Regions from separate parts of the Sphingomonas sp. SP5 genome, predicted to be linked through region 1. Evidence: predicted binding sites of a transcription regulator. Region 1 holds the regulator's gene; each other region holds the start of a gene.
The links. Region 1 encodes LexA, which represses DNA repair genes until DNA is damaged. Its sites were predicted from a motif close to GTTCCNCNCTTGTTCT; they were not measured.
Positions count from the first base shown of each region.

Region 2: the regulator LexA is predicted to act here: its motif matches at 3,120-3,135, upstream of radA (DNA repair protein RadA).
Region 3: the regulator LexA is predicted to act here: its motif matches at 3,490-3,505, upstream of recA (recombinase RecA).

Region 1 covers NZ_JBZFLF010000001.1:629,952-634,615, reverse strand. Annotated here, with positions in the region: gene AC4GY7_RS02870 (ComEC/Rec2 family competence protein) at 1-573, shown strand, start outside; gene lexA (transcriptional repressor LexA) at 928-1,608, opposite strand; gene AC4GY7_RS02860 (molybdopterin molybdotransferase MoeA) at 1,665-2,846, opposite strand; gene moaC (cyclic pyranopterin monophosphate synthase MoaC) at 2,851-3,318, opposite strand; gene trpC (indole-3-glycerol phosphate synthase TrpC) at 3,315-4,091, opposite strand; gene trpD (anthranilate phosphoribosyltransferase) at 4,088-4,664, opposite strand, start outside.
Region 2 covers NZ_JBZFLF010000001.1:408,889-413,552, forward strand. Annotated here, with positions in the region: gene AC4GY7_RS01900 (cation:proton antiporter domain-containing protein) at 1-606, opposite strand, end outside; gene AC4GY7_RS01905 (iron-sulfur cluster assembly scaffold protein) at 599-1,036, opposite strand; gene AC4GY7_RS01910 (CvpA family protein) at 1,033-1,596, opposite strand; gene radA (DNA repair protein RadA) at 1,725-3,098, opposite strand; gene AC4GY7_RS01920 (glutathione S-transferase family protein) at 3,268-3,966, opposite strand; gene AC4GY7_RS01925 (glycosyltransferase family 4 protein) at 4,041-4,664, shown strand, end outside.
Region 3 covers NZ_JBZFLF010000001.1:732,525-737,188, forward strand. Annotated here, with positions in the region: gene AC4GY7_RS03305 (dicarboxylate/amino acid:cation symporter) at 1-514, shown strand, start outside; gene AC4GY7_RS03310 (glutathione S-transferase family protein) at 511-1,146, opposite strand; gene AC4GY7_RS03315 (class I SAM-dependent methyltransferase) at 1,143-1,973, opposite strand; gene recA (recombinase RecA) at 2,340-3,413, opposite strand; gene AC4GY7_RS03325 (4-(cytidine 5'-diphospho)-2-C-methyl-D-erythritol kinase) at 3,636-4,511, opposite strand; gene AC4GY7_RS03330 (tetratricopeptide repeat protein) at 4,508-4,664, opposite strand, start outside.

The DNA of each region.
Region 1 (4,664 bases):
CTGGTGTTGTGGCGGACGCGATGGCGGCGGCTGGGGCTGCTGCCGCTGCTGGCGGGCGGCATCTGGGCGCTCGCCACGCCGGCGCCCGACGTGCTGGTGACCGGCGACGGGCGGCATCTGGCGGTTCGGCTCGGCGCCGATCTTGCCCTGCTGCGCGATAGGGCCGGCGACTATGTGCGCGGCATGCTCGCCGAGAATGGCGGGGTGGAGGGCGAGCCGCTGCTGCTCGCCGATCAGGCGGCGGCGCGCTGCACCCGCGACCTGTGCGCGGTCGATCTGGCGGCGGGTGGGCGTCGCTGGCGGGTGCTGGCGACGCGCAGCGCCTACCCGGTGCCCTGGCCGGCGCTGGTCGCGGCGTGCCGGGCGGCGGACATCGTGGTCAGCGAGCGGCGGCTGCCGCGAGGGTGCCGGCCGCGCTGGCTGACGCTGGATGCGCCGGTGCTGCGACGGACCGGCGGGGTGGCGGTGACGCTGGCGAATGGCCGTGTCGCGACGGTGCGGCGGGCGGGCGATGGCCATCCGTGGCTGGTCCCGCCGACGATCATGCCGCCGCGGGACGGGGTAGGGCGGTGATCGGGTTGCTGGAGCGAGGGGGGCAAGTGTTAGTGGCGAGGGCCTGAGTCTCACCTGTGCTTCGACAGGCTCAGCACGAACGGTTTGAATGCGGTCCTCATGCTTAGGACCAATCGACCTTCAATCCCCCCCCTGGGCGGGGGAGGATGAAAGGAATCCCTTATCTTGGATGTCGATCAGCGCTAAAGTCATGAGAATCGCCTCTCCTTCGACGGGCTCAGCACGAGTGCGACGTAATGTCGTGCTTAATCAGGACTTTAGCTGATTTCAAAAGTCACAAAAGTCACACCCGTGCAGGTGTCGTCGCCGGTGCAAAGGTCGCGAAAGTCGCACCGGCGAGGGGGGTGTCGACCGTCAGTCGTAGCGGCGCAGGATGCCCGACAGCTTGCCTTGCACGCGGACGTGCGCGGGCACGTAACGCTGCGGTTCGTAGGCGCGGTTGGCAGGATCGAGGCGGATCATCGCGCCTTCGCGGCGGAAATATTTGAGCGTGGCTTCGCTGTCCTCGATCAGCGCGACGACGATCTCGCCGTCGCGGGCGACGTCGGTGCGGCGGATCAACGCGTAATCGCCGTCGAGGATGCCGGCCTCGACCATCGAATCACCCGATACCTCCAGCGCATAATGTTCGCCCGAGCCCAGCAGGGCGGCCGGCACCGCGAGCATCGAGCTGCCCTCGAACGCCTCGATCGGCACGCCGGCGGCGATGCGGCCATGCAGCGGGATCTCGACCACGTCGTTGGCGGGGGGCGGCGCGGGGCGGACGTTGCCGGTCTTCGCCGGCGCGGGGGCCGGCGTGGCGGTGGCCTTGCGCTCCGAACGTTCGGGCATGCGCAGCACTTCCAGCGCGCGGGCGCGGTTGGGCAGGCGGCGGATGAAATGCCGCTCCTCCAGCGCGCTGATGAGGCGATGGACGCCGGATTTCGACTTGAGGTCCAATGCCTCCTTCATCTCCTCGAACGAAGGGGAGATCCCCGTTTCCTCGAGGCGGTCGTTGATGAAGCACACGAGCTCGTGCTGCTTGCGCGTAAGCATGGCGGTCCTTCCCGTCAGAACAGACGCGGAACTTCTAGGGAACAATCCGGCGCCCGTCAAGCGATCAGCAGGATTTCCGCCGAGTCGCCCGCACGGGCCGGGGGGGCGGCGACCGGCCGCACGATCAGGGCATGCGACCGGGCCAGGGTGAGGAGCATCGAACTGTCCTGGATGGTCGAGGCATAGGCGCGACCGTCGCGCAATTCGGCGCGCAGATAGTCGGTGCGCGGCCCATTGGCGGGCAGGTCTTCGCCGAGGACGGCGAGCGCGGGCCGGGGCAGCGGATCGGCGGCACCGGCGAGGTGCGCGACCAGCGGCTTCACGAACAGGATGGCGGTGACGAAGGCGGACACCGGATTGCCGGGCAGGCCGAGCACCGTCATCGGCCCCAGCCGGCCGGCCATCATCGGCTTGCCCGGCCTGAGCGCGATCCGCCAGAAGTCGATGCTGCCGCCCGCCGCCTCCAGGGCGGGGCGGACGAGGTCGTGATCGCCGACCGACGCGCCGCCGGTGGTGACGAGCAGGTCGGCGTCCGTGCCTGCGAAGGCATCGCGCAGTGTCGCAAGATCGTCGGGCAGGATGCCGAGGTCGATCACATCGACCGGCAGGTCGGCGAGCATCGCCGCGAGCATCGCGCGGTTCGATTCGGGCAGGGCGCTGTCGGTCGCCGCAGCGCCGGGTGCGACCAGCTCGTCGCCGGTAGCGCAGATCGCGACCCGCACCCCGCGGCGCACCGGAAGCGTCGCGAGGCCACCGGTGGCGGCGACGGCGATCCGCGCCGGGGTCAGCCGGTCGCCGGCGGCGATCAGGCGGTCGCCGGCGGAAAAGTCCAGCCCTCGGCGGCGGGTGTTGCGCCCCGGCGTCGCCGGGCCTTCGCCGACGAGGCGGATGGCGGTGCCGGCCGCCGCCACCTCCTCCTGGATCATCACCGTGTCGGCACCGTCGGGCAGTGCCGCGCCGGTGAAGATGCGGACCGTCTCGCCCGTCTCGACCGTGCCGGCGAAGGCGCGGCCGGCGGCGCTTTCGCCGATCAGCGTCCAGGGGCCGGGCAGGTCGGCGAAGCGGATCGCATAGCCGTCCATCGCCGACAGGTCGGCGGCGGGCTGCGTGCGGCGGGCGGTCACGTCGGCGGCGGCCCAGCGGCCGTGCGCGGCGGTCACCGGCACCTCTTCCACCGGCACCGGTGTCGCGAGGGCGAAGAGCCGGGCCTGCGCCTCGGCGATCGGCAGCAGCGCCATCGGCTCAGGCGCGCCAGTCGCCGGAGGCGCCGCCGGCCTTTTCCAGCAGGCGGATGCCGCCGATGGTCATGGCGCGGTCCATCGCCTTTGCCATGTCGTAGATGGTCAGCAGCGCGACCGACACGGCGGTGAGCGCCTCCATCTCGACCCCGGTCTTGCCATCGGTGGCGGCAAGGGCGGTGGCGGTGATGCCGGCGTCGTCCAGCGTCAGGTCGAGCGTGACGCGGGTGAGGGGCAGGGGATGGCAGAGCGGAATGAGGTCGGCGGTGCGCTTCGCCGCCATGATGCCGGCGACCCGCGCGACGGCGAGCACGTCGCCCTTCTTCGCGGCGCCGTCGCGGATCGCGGCCAGCGCGTCGGGCGCGACGGCGATATGGCCGGTAGCGACGGCACGGCGGCTGGTCGCCGCCTTGTCGCCGACATCGACCATATGCGCGGCACCGTCGGCATCGAGATGGGTGAGGCCGCTCATCCGAGCAGCGCCCGCGTCGCCGCCTCGACATCGTCGGCGCGCATCAGCGCCTCGCCGATCAGGAAGCAGCGCACGCCATGCGCGGCCATCGCGTCGAGATCGTCGCGGGTTTCAAGCCCGCTTTCGGCGACGAAGGTGCAGCCGGCCGGTGCCTTGCCGACGAGTTCGTAGGTGCGGGCGAAGTCGACGGTGAAATCGCGCAGGTCGCGGTTGTTGACGCCGATCAGGCGCGACTTGAGGCGCAGCGCGCGGTCCAGCTCGGCCTCGTCGTGCACCTCGACCAGCACGTCCATGCCGCATTCGAGTGCGGACGCCTCGATCTCCGCCATCTGCCCGTCCTGCAGCGCGGCGACGATGATGAGGATCGCGTCGGCGCCGAGCGACCGGCTTTCCGTCGCCTGCCAGGGATCGACCATGAAGTCCTTGCGGATCACCGGCAGGTCGCAGGCCGCGCGGGCGGCGACCAGATAGTCGTCGCAGCCCTGGAACCATTGTTCGTCGGTCAGCACCGACAGGCAGGCGGCACCCCCCGCCTGATAGGCGCGGGCATGGGCGGGCGGATCGAAGTCGGCGCGGATCAGGCCCTTGGACGGGCTTGCCTTCTTGATCTCGCAGATCAGCGCATGGCCGGGCTTCGCATCCAGCGCGGCGCGGAAGCCGCGCGGGCGGGTGACGGCGGCGATGCGGGCGTCGAGGTCGGCGAGGCTGGTCGTCGCCTTGCGTGCCGCGACCTCCGCGCGCTTGGTTTCGATAATGCGGGAGAGGATGGTCATCGGTAGGCGATCCAACGATCGAGCAGGGCACCCGCGCCGCCGTCATCGAGCACGGCCGCAGCGGCTTTCGCGCCGGTGGGGAGGGACGGGCTGTGGCCGGCGACGACCAGCGCCGCGGCGGCGTTGAGCAGCACCGCATCGCGATAGGCGCCCCCTTCGCCATCGAGCAGGCGGCGCAGCGCGGCGGCGTTGTAAGCGGGATCGCCGCCGCGGATCGCGGCGAGCGGGTGGCGCGGCAGGCCGGCATCCTCGGGCAGGATGCGGCGCGGCAGATCGGCGCCGCCGACGTTGACGGCGAGGCTGGGGCCGGCGGTGGACAGTTCGTCCAGCCCCTCTTCGCCGGAGATCACCGCGGCGCGCGCGGTGCCGAGCTGTTCCAGCGCCTCGGCATAGAGGCCGGCGTAATCGGGGCGGGCGATGCCGATCAGCTGGTTTGCGACCCGCGCCGGATTGGCGAGCGGCCCCATCAGGTTGAAGATCGTGCGCTTGCCGATGCGGCGGCGGATCGGCGTGATCCGCGCCATCGCGGGATGATGGTTGGCGGCGAACAGGAAGGCGATGCCGAGATCGGCG
Region 2 (4,664 bases), 220 kb from region 1:
CACCAGCCCGACCACCGCGGCCACGGTGTAGAGCGCGAGCAGCCAGCCCGGCGGGCCGTTGGCATCGGCGGGGTTGCGGCTCATCGCCGCGACGATCGTGATGAGCGGCACGATCGACAGATCCTGGAACAGCAGGATCGAAAAGGCACGCTCGCCGAACGGCGTGCGCAGCCGGCCGGAGGATTGCAGCATCGGCAGCACCTGCGCCGTCGACGACAGCGCCAGCGGCAGGCCGAGCGCGAAGGCGGCGGGCAGCGAGAAATGCGCGAACGCCCAGACGACGGCGGTGATCGCCAGCCCGCAGGCGACGACCTGGATCAGGCCGACGCCGAAGATCTCCTGCTTCATCCGCCACAGCCGCGTCGGATTGAGCTCCAGCCCGACGACGAACAGCAGCAGGGTGATGCCGAGCTCGGCGATGCCCATCTTCGATTCGGCATCGCCGACGAGGCCGAGCAGGTGCGGCCCGACCACGGCGCCGGCGACGAGGAAGCCCAGCGTCGCACCGAGCCCGAGCTTGCGGAACAGCAGCACGAAGGCAAGGCCGAAGCCGAGCAGGATCATGCCGTCGCGCAGCATCGATACGCCTTCGGCCGCCTCATGCATGGCTATGGGCCTCCTGCGCGGCGAGCGCTGCCTCGGCGAGGGCCTGGAAGGCGAGCTGCACCGATCCCTGCCGGGTGAGGTTCAGCCGGTCGGGCCGCAGGTGGTCGATCTCGGGCCAGGCGGGCGCATCGCCCTGCCCGGCGATCCAGGCGGCGAGCTGGTCGCGCATCGCGACCACGTCGGCGACGCTGCGGCCGAGCGCGTGGCGGGCCATCAGCGTCGATGCCGCCTGCCCGAAGGCGCAGGCGCTGACCCTTGTGCCGATCGCCGCGATGCGGCCCGCGTCATCCAGATCGACGTCGACGATCACCTTGCTGCCGCACAGCGGCGAGCGGCGTTCGGCGGTGCCGCGTGCCCCTTCGAGGCGGGCGGGCCAGGGGTTTTGCGTCGCCAGCCGGATGATCTCCGGCGGGGGGGCGAAGACGGTCATCGCGCGTCACTCATATTGTCGGCGGTCTCCAGGCTCTGGCGCGATCCGAAGACGGGCAGGCCGCGGCGGCGGCGATCGACGAAATCGGCGATGCCGGCGCTGGTGGCGTTGAGCAGCGGATAGGTGCGCGATGTGGTCATCCATTCGGGCCGGTGCGCCGCGCCGCCGCGCGCGGTATCGACCAGCAGCGCCGCGACGAGGAAGCCGAGGCTGGCGATGATGAGCCCCTTCAACGCGCCGAAGCCGAATCCGAGGGCGCGGTCGACCGGCCCCAGGATCGACTGGCGCGTCCGCTTGCCGATCGCGCTGGCGACGAGCTTGCCGCCCGCATAGGTCGCGCCGGCGATCACCACGAAGGCCGCCACCGCTGCGCCCGAGGGCGTGCCGACGACGCTCGACAGCTTGGCGGCGAGCGCGACGTGGAACAGCTTCAGCATCGCGACGATCGCCACCCAGGCGAACAGCGACAGCACTTCGGTGACGAAGCCCCGCTTCAATCCGAGCAGGGCCGCGCCCAGCACGGCGACGAGGACGATGATATCGAGTGCGGTCAGCGCCATGGGGTGCGGAATAAGGCGGCGAAGGGGATTGGGCTAGCCCCCGCCGCTCCGCTCGACCGGCCGTGCGGTCATCGACGGAAAGTCACAAAAGTCTCACCCCCGCGGGTGTCGCGACGGGGTGGCGGACATCACCCCCGCCCCAGCAGGTGGTCGACGAACTGGCCCAACGTGCGGAACCCGGTCAGCCGCAGCGGGCTGTCGTCCTTCGTCACCGCGGTCGGCACCAGCGCGCGTTCGAAGCCGAGCTTGCCCGCCTCCTTGAGGCGCAGCGCGCCGTGCGCGACGGGGCGCAGCTCTCCCGACAGCGCGACCTCGCCGAACGCCACCGCGTCGACCGGCACCGGCCGCTCCGACAGCGCGGAGACGAGCGCCGCCGCCACCGCCAGATCCGCCGCCGGATCCTGCACCCGGTAGCCGCCGGCGATGTTGAGATAGACTTCGGCGCTGGAGAAGCTCAACCCGCAGCGCGCCTCCAGCACCGCCAGGATCATCGCCAGCCGGCCGCTGTCCCAGCCCACCACCGCCCGCCGCGGCGTCGCGCCGCTGGCGAGGCGGACGACCAGTGCCTGGATTTCGACCAGCACCGGCCGCGTGCCCTCCAGCGCCGGGAACACGGTTGTGCCGGTGACGCCCTCGTCGCGCTGGGTGAGGAACAGCGCGGAAGGGTTGGACACCTCCGCCAGCCCTTCGCTCTGCATCGCGAAGACGCCGATCTCGTCGGTGCCGCCGAACCGGTTCTTGATGCTGCGCAGGATACGATACTGATGGCTGCGCTCGCCCTCGAACGCCAGCACGGTGTCGACCATATGTTCGAGCACGCGCGGGCCGGCGATCGAGCCATCCTTGGTGACATGGCCGACCAGCACCAGCGCGGTGCCGCGTTCCTTGGCGAAGCGGATCAGCTCCTGCGCCGAGGCACGCACCTGGCTGACGGTACCGGGCGCGCCCTCGATCAGGTCGGAATGCATGGTCTGGATCGAATCGATCACCAGCAGCGCCGGCGGCGGCCCCATCGACAAGGTGGTGAGGATGTCGCGGGTGGAGGTCGCCGCGGCAAGCTGCACCGGCGCATTGCCCAGCCCCAGGCGGCGGGCGCGCAGCCGCACCTGATCGGCCGCCTCTTCGCCCGAAACATAGGCGACGCCCCTGCCCGCCAGCGCCAGCTTTGCCGCCGCCTGGAGCAGCAGCGTCGATTTGCCGATGCCCGGATCGCCGCCGATCAGCGTCGCCGATCCTTCCACGAAACCGCCGCCCAACGCCCGGTCGAGCTCGGCGATCCCCGTCGCCATCCGTTCGGGCAGCGCGATATCGGCGTCGAGGCCGACCAGCTGCACCGACCGGCCGCCGCTTTGCAGATTGTGCTTCGCCTGGAACGGCGTGACGACGGCGCCTGCTTCCTCGACCAGCGTGTTCCATTCGGCGCAGTCGCCGCATTGCCCCGCCCAGCGGTGCGACACCGATCCGCAGGCCTGACACACGTAACGCTTCTGGGGCTTCGCCATGCGCCACGCCGTAGCACAATTGGAACGATTAGGGAACAAAAATCCACCCCGGTACGGGGAGGATGACCAGCGAAGCTGGTGGAGGGGACTTTCCGCGAGTGTGTCGCGTGGGGAAGCCCCCCTCCGTCGCCGCTGCGCGGCGCCACCTCCCCGTGGCGGGGAGGATCTTCTACGCCGGGATCTTGAGGCCGCGTTGCACCGCGGGTCGGGCAAGGCCGCGGTCGAGCCATGCTTTCACGTTGGCGAAGCGGTCGAAGCCGACGAGGTCGCCGGCGCCGTAGAAGCCGACGAGGCCGTTGACCCAGCCGAGCATGGATATGTCGGCGATCGAATAATCGTCGCCGAGGAACCACGTCTTGCCGGCCAGCGCGGTGTCCATCACGCCGAGCAGGCGCGTCGCCTCGGCGACGTAGCGGTCGCGCGGGCGCTTGTCCTCATAGTCCTTGCCGGCAAACTTGTGGAAGAAGCCGACCTGCCCGAACATCGGGCCGACCCCGCCCATCTGGAACATCAGCCACTGGATCGCCTGCCACCGCCCGGCGGGATCGACCGGCACGAATTGGCCGGTCTTGTCGGCGAGGTAGAGCAGGATCGCGCCGCTTTCGAACAGGCCGAAGGGCTGGCCGCCGGGCCCGTCGGGATCGACGATCGCCGGGATCTTGCCATTGGGGTTGAGCGACAGGAAGGCGGGCGACTTCTGGTCGTCTTTCGCGAAATCGATCTTGTGGACCTCGTACGGCAGGCCGGTCTCCTCCAGCATGATCGACACCTTGACGCCGTTGGGCGTCGGCAGCGAATAGAGCTGGAGCCGATCGGGATGCTGCGCGGGCCAGCGCTGGTGGATCGGAAAAGCGGAAAGGTCGGTCACGCTATCTGTCCTTCTTGCCATCGACCGCGCCGACATAGTCACGCCGCAATCCGGGCGCTATGGCCGCCCGCATCATGCAACCGTCGGACCTTCGTGTCGCGCTGTTCAGCGGCAATTACAATTACACGCGCGATGGCGCCAACCAGGCGCTGAACCTTCTCGTCCGCCACCTGCTCGATGCCGGCGTCGCCGTGCGCGTCTATTCGCCGACGATCGATCCGCCCGCCTTTGCGCCGACCGGCGACCTGGTGTCCGTTCCCGCCATCGCGATGCCGGGCGGCCGCGCGGAATACCGGCTGGGCCGCTACCTGCCGCGCGCGACGCGCGCCGACCTGGAGGCGTTCGCGCCCAACATCGTCCACGTCTCGGCGCCCGATTTCCTCAACCACGGCGCGGTCACCTGGGCGCGGCGCCATGGCGTGCCCTCCGTCGCCTCGTTCCACACGCGGTTCGAAACCTATTTCCGCTATTACCGGATCGGCTTCGTCGAACCGGCGATCAAGGCGATCATGACCCGTTTTTACAACCGGGTCGATCGGGTCATGCCACCCAGCCCCAGCATGGGCGCGGCCTTGCGCGAATGGGGGGTGACGACGCCGATCACCATCTGGTCGCGCGGCATCGACCATGATCGCTTCCGGCCCGAGCGGCGCGACCTCGACTGGCGGCGCAGCCTCGGCATCGGCGACGACGAGATC
Region 3 (4,664 bases), 100 kb from region 1:
CGTCGCCTTCACCACCGCCTCGTCCGAAGCCGCCTATCCGCGCATGCTGGAGGCGCTCGACCGGTTCGGCGTGCCGCCGCGGATCGCCAGCTTCGTGCTGCCGCTCGGCTATTCGTTCAACCTCGACGGGTCGATGATCTACATGACCTTCGCCTCGCTGTTCATCGCCCAGGCCTATGGCATCGCCATGCCGCTGGGCACGCAGATCGCGATGCTGCTGTTCCTGATGATCTCATCCAAGGGCATCGCCGGCGTGCCGCGCGCCAGCCTGGTGGTGATCGCCGCGGTGCTGCCCGTGTTCGACATTCCGGAGGCGGGGCTGCTGCTGATCCTGGCGATCGACCATTTCCTCGACATGGGCCGTACCGCCACCAACGTGATCGGCAACGCCGTCGCCGCATCGGTGGTGGCGAAGTGGGAGGGCGGCTTCGACCCGCGCGAGCCGGTCGAGATCGGCGTGGGCGCCGCCGGCCATGCGCCGGTGATCCCGCCGGCGACGAGCTTCCGCCACTAGGCATAGGCATAGGGCCCGCCCTTGGCGAGCGCGGCCTGATAGGCCGGGCGGGCGTGGATCTTCTCGAGCCAGGCGATCGTCGCCGGGCGCGAGGCGTCGAGGCCGGCGCGGCTGCGCGCCGCCTCGATGGGGAAGCTCATCATCACGTCGGCGGCGGTCATCGCATCGCCGGCGAACCAGGGGCGCTGCGCCAGTTCCGATTCGACATAGTCGAGATGGACGTCGATCATCGGCTGGATGCGCTTCACCGCCGCCTTGCCCATCAGCGGTACGCGGCTCAGCACCAGCTTGAGCAGCAGCGGCGGCATCATCGATCCCTCGGCATAATGCAGCCAGAACCGGTAGCGCAGCGCCGCATCGCGATGCGCCGGCGTGCCGAGCCGACCGTCCGCCTTTTCGACCAGATATTCGACGATCGCACCGGTTTCCGCGATCACCCGGCCACCGTCAGCGTCGAGATCCTCGATCACCGGCGCCTTGCCGAGGGGGTGGACGCGCTTCAGCTCGGGCGGCGCCAGCATCGTCTTCCTGTCGCGCTCGTAGCGCTTGATCTGATAATCGAGGCCGAGTTCCTCCAGCATCCACAGCACGCGCTGCGACCGGCTGTTTTCGAGATGGTGGACGATGATCATCGGAGTTCCCCTGTTGCCCGCGCGGTCCAGATCCACGCTGCTGCGGGGAAATCGATAACCCCGCCATTTCGTTGCGCGGCGAGGGCGTCGTGCAGGCGGGTCACCAGCGCCGCGCGGTCTGCCGGGGCCGCATCGCGCAGCAGGCGCGCGGCCGGGCCGATGCGGGCGAGGAAGGCGAAGGCGTCCGCCACCGGGTCGTCCCCCTCCCCCACGCGATAGGCGAAACGGACGAGCTGCGCCTGTGCGTCCCGCCACCCCGCCTCCGCCAGAATGGCGCCCGCCGCGCGTCGGTCCGCAAAGGCGAAGGGGCCGGGCGCGTAATCGATCGACGATTCGGGCATGGGGGCGACCAGCGTCGCCCAGGGATTGTCGGCGACGGCGGCGAAACAGCTGAACACCAGCGTGCCACCCGCCGCCGTCGCGGCGTGGAGACGTGCGAAGGCGTCGACGGGATCGGCGAAGAACATGACGCCGTGGCGCGAGACGAGGAGGTCGATCGGCGCGAGCGCGGCGGCGGTGTCGAGCGCGTCGCCATGGCGGAAGGCGAGATTGGGCAGGTCGCGGTGGCGATCGGCCGCGACGGCGAGCAGGTCGTGCGAGAGATCGACGCCGGTGACGGTCGCCTGCGGATGCGTCGCGGCCAGCGCGGCTGCGGTCGCGCCCGCGCCGCAACCGATATCGAGCGCGGCGAAGGCGCCGGCGGGTGCGGCGGCGCGGATCGCGGCGTCGAGATGCGGCGCGAGGCCGGCGAAGGCGCGATCGGTGCGCCGCCACTCCTCTGCCCAGACGCTGCCGACGCGGGCACTCCAGTCGCTGGCGGTCGTCATGGTCGTGTCTCCTGTCGCTGACCCCGGACGTGTTCCGGGGTCCACGGCGCGCCAAGCGCCGAAAGCTTTACGGTCGTGGCGCGGTGGACCCCGGAACACGTCCGGGGTGACGGGGGCTGTGCGGGAATTCCTCTCCTCACAAACACCATCTGCAACCCCTCGCCGCTCAAGCCATAGCCCTGCGGCGGGGAAGAGAGAGGCTGAGCCCGATGCCAGCGGAATGGTTTCGACTACCGGCATCCGGCGCTCGACGGCGCGGAAGTTGCCAAAGTTTACGGCACGTCCCCGTCGAAATGCGCCCCCAAGCGAAAAGGGCCCGCCGTTCCCGGCGAGCCCTTCCCTCATCCTGAGCGGACGCGCGATGCATCAGATGTCGTCGCCCTCTTCGGGGCCGGTCATCATTTCCTCGGCGACCTTTTCGGTGCGCTGGCGGATCGCCTTTTCGAGGCGGTCGGCCATCTCGGGATGTTCGCGCAGGTAGGTCTTGGCGTTCTCACGGCCCTGGCCGATGCGGACGCTGTCGTAGCTGAACCAGGCGCCCGACTTTTCGACGAGGCCCGCCTTGACGCCGAGATCGAGGATCTCGCCGATCTTGGAGATGCCTTCGCCGTACATGATGTCGAATTCGACCTGCTTGAACGGCGGTGCGACCTTGTTCTTGACGACCTTCACGCGGGTCGCGTTGCCGGTCACCTCCTCGCGGTCCTTGATCGCGCCGGTGCGGCGGATGTCGAGGCGGACGGAGGCGTAGAACTTCAGCGCGTTGCCGCCCGTCGTCGTCTCCGGGTTGCCGTACATCACGCCGATCTTCATGCGCAGCTGGTTGATGAAGATCACCATGCAGCGCGAGCGGCTGATCGAGCCGGTCAGCTTGCGCAGCGACTGGGACATCAGGCGCGCCTGCAGGCCGACGTGGCTGTCGCCCATTTCGCCCTCGATTTCCGCGCGGGGCACGAGCGCCGCGACCGAATCGACCACCAGCACGTCGATCGCGTTGGAGCGCACCAGCGTGTCGGTGATCTCCAGCGCCTGTTCGCCGGTGTCGGGCTGCGACACGATCAGTTCGTCGATGTTGACGCCCAGCTTCTTGGCATAAACGGGATCGAGCGCATGTTCGGCGTCGACGAAGGCGGCGGTGCCGCCGTTCTTCTGCGCCTCGGCGATCACGTGCAGGGCAAGCGTCGTCTTGCCCGAAGATTCAGGGCCGTAGACCTCGATCACGCGGCCGCGCGGCAAGCCACCGACGCCCAATGCGATGTCGAGGCCGAGCGACCCGGTCGAGATCGCCTCGACCTGCATCGCCTCCTTCTGGCCGAGCTTCATCGCCGAGCCCTTGCCGAAGGCGCGGTCGATCTGCGCGAGCGCGGCGTCGAGCGCCTTTTGACGGTCTGCGTTTGCGGTTGCCATGCCGGTGTCGATCACTTTCAGATTGGCGGCCATCGGAAGGGTCCCTCGCTAGAGCAAGCGCCGCCCGAGGGCAACGCGTCTGTTCCGTATGTACGATGTTTGTTCCGTCGGAACAAGAGGGGAACTGTTGGATTTCGATCATCGCGCGCGTGGGGGCGACGGAGGTGTTATTCTCCAACTGGTGCTTGCGGAGGCGCCCCCTCCACCACCCGCTTCGCGGGCGGTCCCCCTCCCCCGGCTGCGCCGAGGGAGGACTTAGGAGAGGGTGGTGGCGAGGGTCCACCAGCCGCGGGTCGCCGCATCCTTTTCCGCCGCGTCGCGGGCGCGGGCGTCCTCGAACAGCGCGAAGCAGGTGGCGCCGCTGCCGGACATGCGGGCGAGCACGACGCCGTCCGCCTGCTCCAGCAGGGTCAGCACGTCGGCGATCACCGGCGCCAGCTGCAATGCGGGGGGCTGGAGGTCGTTGCGGCCGGCCAGGGCACGCTCGATCACCCCGCCCCCGTCGGCGATGCCGCCGCGATCGATGCCGTCCCAGCGGGCGAACACCGCTGCTGTCCCCACGGCAACGCCCGGATTGACGAGCAGCAGCGGCATGGTCGCCAGTCCCTCGACCGCGACCAACGCCTCGCCCTTGCCGGTGCCAAGCGTGGTGCGGCCGTCGAGGCAGGCCGGCACGTCGGCGCCCAGCGCCTCGGCAAGGACGAACAGCCGCGGATCGTCGGGCGCGATGGCGTGGAGCCTCGCCAGTGCTCGCAGCGTCGCCGCCGCATCGGCCGAGCCACCGCCGATGCCGGAGGCGATCGGCAGGTGCTTGTCGAGGGTGATGGCGTGGGGTTGCGCAATGGCGAAGGTGGCGCGGAAGGCGGTTGCGGCTTTCACCACCAGGTTTTGCGCTTGGGGCTGCCCCTCCACCGGCTGCGCCGGTTCCCCTCCCCGTTCCGGGGAGGAGTGCAAGACGGCGGCGAAGGGGCCGGTGATGGCGAAGCTGTCCGCCGCGGCGGGCACCACCGTCACCGTGTCGCCGTCGCGCGCGAAGGCGAACAGCGTTTCGAGGTCGTGATAGCCATCGGCGCGGCGGCGGCGGACGTGGAGCGCGAGGTTGATCTTCGCGGGCGCGGGTTCGGCGATCATGATCGGGGCAGGCCGCGCGCGATGCGGGTGGACAGCCGCGCCGCATCGGCGGGCGGCGCGGTCAGCGCGGCGGCGCGCCAGGCGTAGCGCGCCTCGTAGCGGCGGCCGAGCGTCCAGTAGATATCGCCGAGATGCTCGCCGATCTCGGCATTG